Regions from separate parts of the Comamonas sp. Y33R10-2 genome, predicted to be linked through region 2. Evidence: riboswitches for the same ligand, from Rfam matches in the RefSeq annotation. Region 2 holds a riboswitch; the other holds the start of a gene.

Region 1 (2,395 bases), 320 kb from region 2:
GCGTTGCAGTGGGCCGGCTTTTTTGCAACAGCGCCTGTGCTTGATATGTACTGACTTCGGTCTGCGAACGCTGCAACAGCTTCTACACTGCAGTGCAGCAAACTAGGAGAGACAAATGAATATCGAACAAGCCTTGCAGCAACGCAGCTCTGTGCGTGCTTTTACTAACCAGACCATTTCCGGCGAAATTGTGCGCGGGCTGCTGAAAAAAGCATCTCAAGCGCCATCCGGCGGCAATATGCAGCCTTGGCGCGTGACGGCGGTGGGCGGTCAGGCACTGAAGGATTTGAGTGCCAAGGCCAAAGTAACTGAGCCTGTGCAACGCCCCGGTCTGTCCTACCCCGCAGGTCTGTGGGAGCCTTACCGCAGCCGCCGATTTGAAAACGGTGAAGACCTGTACCGTGCGCTGAATATTGGCCGTGAAGACAAGGCTGCTCGCTTAGAACAACTGGCCAAGAATTCTCAGATGTTCGGTGCGCCCGTCGGTATTTTTATCGCAGTGGAAGAGCGCATGGGCTATGCACAGTGGATTGATTTGGGCATCTATCTGCAATCTTTTATGTTGCTGGCCGCCGAACAGGGGCTTGCCACCTGCGCTCAGGGCTTTTGGCGCATGTACAGCGATATGTTGATTGAGCAGCTGGCGCTGCCGGCGGGCTACCAAATTGCGTTTGGTGTTGCGCTGGGTTATGAAGATACGAGTGCGCCTATCAACCAGTGGCAGTCTAGCCGCGCAGATAGCGAAGAGTGGCTGAGCCTGAAAGGTCTGGATTAAGGCACTTGCCCGCTGAAGAACATCAGGCCTATACTGCCCGCTGCTCCGGGGTGTGCGAAAGCGCTGAGAGACCAAAAACCAAACAGTCACAGACCGTTTGGACGAGGTTAACCCGACGAACTTGATCCGGCTCATACCGGCGTAAGAAGAGCGGGACCCTGATGCAGGGCCAGAGGGAGGAAAGCGGAGGTTGCCTTGCGGCCATCGCGTTCAATTTTTTGGCAAAGCAAACCCCAGGCGCTTCTCGCGTACTGGGGTTTTGTCTTTTTAAAGGTATTCCGGTGCGCAGAAGAAAAGGCTAAAACCCATGTGTTTTAGCTGCACAGGCCAAGCATCTATTACGGATGCTTGCGCCGGTGTTGGGGCGATCGCAGAAGGGCCGCACTCCGCGGAGCGTTAAGACCATTTCAAACGCTTTACGGAGACTGCGATGACCGCCCCTGATTCCATCTTTACGCCACTTGCATCCCATTTTTCTGGCGATGCGCCTGATTCAGCTCGCTTTGCAGACTTGTTAGCCCAGTCGCGCCAGCCGTTTCCTGCATCCAGCAAGAGCTACCTGATCGGCGCGGGTCATCCCGATTTGCGTGTGCCGGTGCGTGATATTGCACTCACGAATGGTGAGCAGGTCAGCGTGTATGACACCTCAGGCCCTTACACCGACCCGGCCGTGAGTATTGATGTGCGTAGCGGCTTGCCCAATGTGCGCGGCGCATGGATTGAGCAGCGTGGTGACAGCGAGTTTTATGTGGGTCGTCAGCGCCTCGCATTGGATGATGGCGGCAAGCGGGGCGACGAAGATGTGCGCGTGGCTCAGTTACGCGCCGAAGCGGCCGCATTGCAACGTCAGCCCCGTCGCGCCAAGTCCGGTCAGAACGTGACCCAGATGCACTACGCAAAGCGCGGAATCATCACGCCCGAAATGGAATACGTGGCTCTGCGTGAAAACGGCCGCCGCGAATGGATGCAGCAGTACCAGCAAGACGCAGCGCGTGAGCTTCGCTTGGCTGGCAACAGCATGGGCGCAGCCATTCCCAAGATCATCACCCCCGAGTTTGTGCGCGCCGAGATCGCCCGCGGCCGCGCCATCATTCCCGCCAACATCAACCACCCGGAAATTGAGCCCATGGCGATTGGCCGCAACTTCAAGGTCAAGATCAACGCCAACATCGGCAACTCCGCCGTCACGTCGAGCATTGAGGAAGAAGTCGAAAAACTGGTCTGGGCGATTCGCTGGGGTGCGGACAATGTGATGGATCTCTCGACCGGCAAAAACATTCACACCACGCGCGACTGGATTGTGCGCAACTCGCCCGTGCCGATTGGCACCGTGCCGATTTATCAAGCATTAGAAAAAGTCGGTGGCATTGCCGAAGATCTAAGCTGGCCCATCTTTCGTGACACGCTGGTGGAGCAAGCCGAACAAGGCGTGGATTACTTCACCATTCACGCCGGTGTGCGTTTGGCTTATATCCACCTTACGGCGCAGCGCCGCACGGGCATCGTCTCGCGTGGTGGCTCCATCATGGCCAAGTGGTGCATGGCGCACCACCGAGAGAGCTTTCTCTACGAGCATTTTGAAGATATCTGCGACATCATGAAGCAGTACGACGTGAGCTT
Region 2 (2,395 bases):
CGGCCTTCGGCAAAGCCGGGGTGCACGGTGTAGGCGGCAGATAGCAACTCCAGCGTCGATCGCACGCTGGCGGGCGACATATCGTCGGACTCGATCTCGGTTGCGCCAATAACGAACAGATGATCTTCCTTGGGGGCGATATAGATGGGATAGCGCGGATGAATCAAACGAGTGGGTCGGGCCAGCGTGACTTCGGGTGCATGAATGCGCACCACCTCGCCGCGAATTCCGCGCAGGTCTTTCCACTGCGTGCGGGCGCCCAAGCCCCGGCAGTCGAAGACGAAATCGGGCTGACCTGTCTCGCTGGGGCGGAAGTCACTTAACTCGCGCGGGCTGTTCCAGTGCTGGTTGACGCCCAGTGCGGTGAGCTTTTCTACCAGCGCAGCCAGCAGCTGGCGGTTGTCCAACTGGCCTTCACCTGGAAGGTACACGGCCTGATTGAAGCGGCCTTGCAGAGCGGGCTCGCATTCTTGCAGCGCAGCGCCCGTCTTTTCTTCCATAGCCGGCAGGCTGGGGTTGATGCGGCGGTTTTTCTCCAGCAGGCCGAAAAAGCGGGCAGCGTCGCCTTGATCTTGGCGGTGCCAGAGAATCAGCGTGCCGTTTTGTTGCAAAAACACATGCTGGTTGAGCTGGCCAATCAGCTCTGGCCAACGCTTTAAAGCGTGCTGGCCCATGCGCACCACGCCGGGCTCGGTAATGGCCGACTCGGCCAGCGGCGCCAGCATGGCGGCGGCCACGCGTGCGGCAGCGCCATCGCCTTGCGGGCCATGGGCGTCATACAGATCGATGGAGTGACCGCGCTGGGCCAATGCCAGCGACAGCAGGCGCCCCATGAGGCCGGCGCCCAAAATGGCGATCTTTGAAGAAGCTTGTAGCAATGACATAAAGCAAAGACGTATGCAATTCGTTTTTCAGCCATGCATATGACCCATGGTCATATGCAGGACAAAACGCGGCATGTCTTGCAGCTTGTGAAACTCCCCACGCCAGCATGATCTGGATCGGGTGCAGAGGGCAGGGCCCTCAGGGTGTTTCTCAGTCCTCGCAAGCACTTTTTCTTGCTGGACACCCCTGTTTCGTCCGTCGGGGATTACAGCACAACCGCAAACACAGCGTATTGACCATGATGGACCATACGTATGGGGGATAATTTTCCCTTATGACAGTGACTGCATCCATCCATACCGCCCCCCACTCCGGCGCTGCCCCTAAGCGCTATGCGCGCGTGCTCTCCATCGCTGGCTCGGACAGTGGCGGCGGCGCGGGTATTCAGGCTGACCTTAAGACCTTCGCGGCTCTTGGCTGCTATGGCATGACCGCAATTACCGCCATCACCGTGCAGAACACGTTGGGCGTGACTGGCATTCACGGTATTCCACTCGATACCGTGCGAGGCCAGATTGATGCCGTGGTGGAGGATATTGGTGTGGATGCTGTCAAGATCGGCATGCTGGCCACGCCTGAAGTCGTGACCGTTGTGGCAGATGCGATTCGTCGTCATAACCTCAAGAGCGTGGTGTTGGACCCGGTGATGGTCGCCACCAGCGGTGATCGTTTGATTGTTCCCGAGACGGCGCAGGCCTTGGTCAAAGAGCTGTTTCCACTGTGCACGGTCATCACGCCTAATTTAGATGAAGCTGCACTGCTGCTGGGGCGCAGCATTGATGGCATTCCTGCACTGGATGCCGCAGTAGCAGATTTGCTCGCCATGGGCGCACCGGCAGTGTTGCTCAAGGGTGGGCATTTGAGCGGCAATGTGGTGATGGATGTACTGGGTCAGCAAGGGCAAAGCGCTGGAGATTATTTGCGCTTGCAGTCTGAGCGCATTGCCACGCACAACGGTCATGGCACGGGCTGCACGCTGTCTTCGGCGATTGCTTCGTTTTTGGCGCAAGGGCTGGCGCTGGAGCAAGCGGTGACCGAAGCGCGCAGCTATATCCTCGGCGCCATTGAAGCTGGAGCCGATGTATATACAGGCCATGGCCAGGGCCCGCTGAACCACGGCTATGCGCCGTGCAAACAGCTGATTATTTAGAGCCGCTAACACCACCCTTGATACGTCGTTGCTTCGCCTTGTCGTACCTTTTGTACTGCCTGCGGCTTCGCCCCTCGTCTCAAACGCAAACCTGCGGTTTGCTGGGTTGTGTTAGCAGCTCTTAGTCCTCATAAGGGAGAGTGCGATGCAGATGGTTCAACGTTTCTCTCTGTGCGCTGCTGTCATGACGGCTGCAGCCCTGCTGAGTGCTTGCAGCAGTCCTTCTCAGGCTCAGCCGAAAGTGAGTAAGGAGGACGTGTTGCTCATCAATGCCAAGTCGCTGAATGGACAACTGCTGGACGCTGCTCGCACGGGCGATGCTGACAAAGTGCAGCAATTGCTGGCACAGGGCGCTGAGGT

The links. A riboswitch is a leader RNA that binds a small molecule or an ion and turns the genes downstream of it on or off. The one in region 2 is predicted to bind thiamine pyrophosphate.
Region 1: it holds a riboswitch for thiamine pyrophosphate, as region 2 does, so the genes downstream of both, thiC (phosphomethylpyrimidine synthase ThiC) here and KUF54_RS05010 (FAD-dependent oxidoreductase) in region 2, are expected to answer to the same signal.

What each region holds. Positions count from the first base shown of each region.
Region 1 is NZ_CP079925.1:787,019-789,413, forward strand. It holds gene KUF54_RS03500 (nitroreductase) at 116-775, shown strand; TPP riboswitch at 812-940, shown strand; gene thiC (phosphomethylpyrimidine synthase ThiC) at 1,206-2,395, shown strand, end outside.
Region 2 is NZ_CP079925.1:1,109,139-1,111,533, forward strand. It holds gene KUF54_RS05010 (FAD-dependent oxidoreductase) at 1-884, opposite strand, end outside; TPP riboswitch at 962-1,083, opposite strand; gene thiD (bifunctional hydroxymethylpyrimidine kinase/phosphomethylpyrimidine kinase) at 1,160-2,035, shown strand; gene KUF54_RS05020 (ankyrin repeat domain-containing protein) at 2,181-2,395, shown strand, end outside.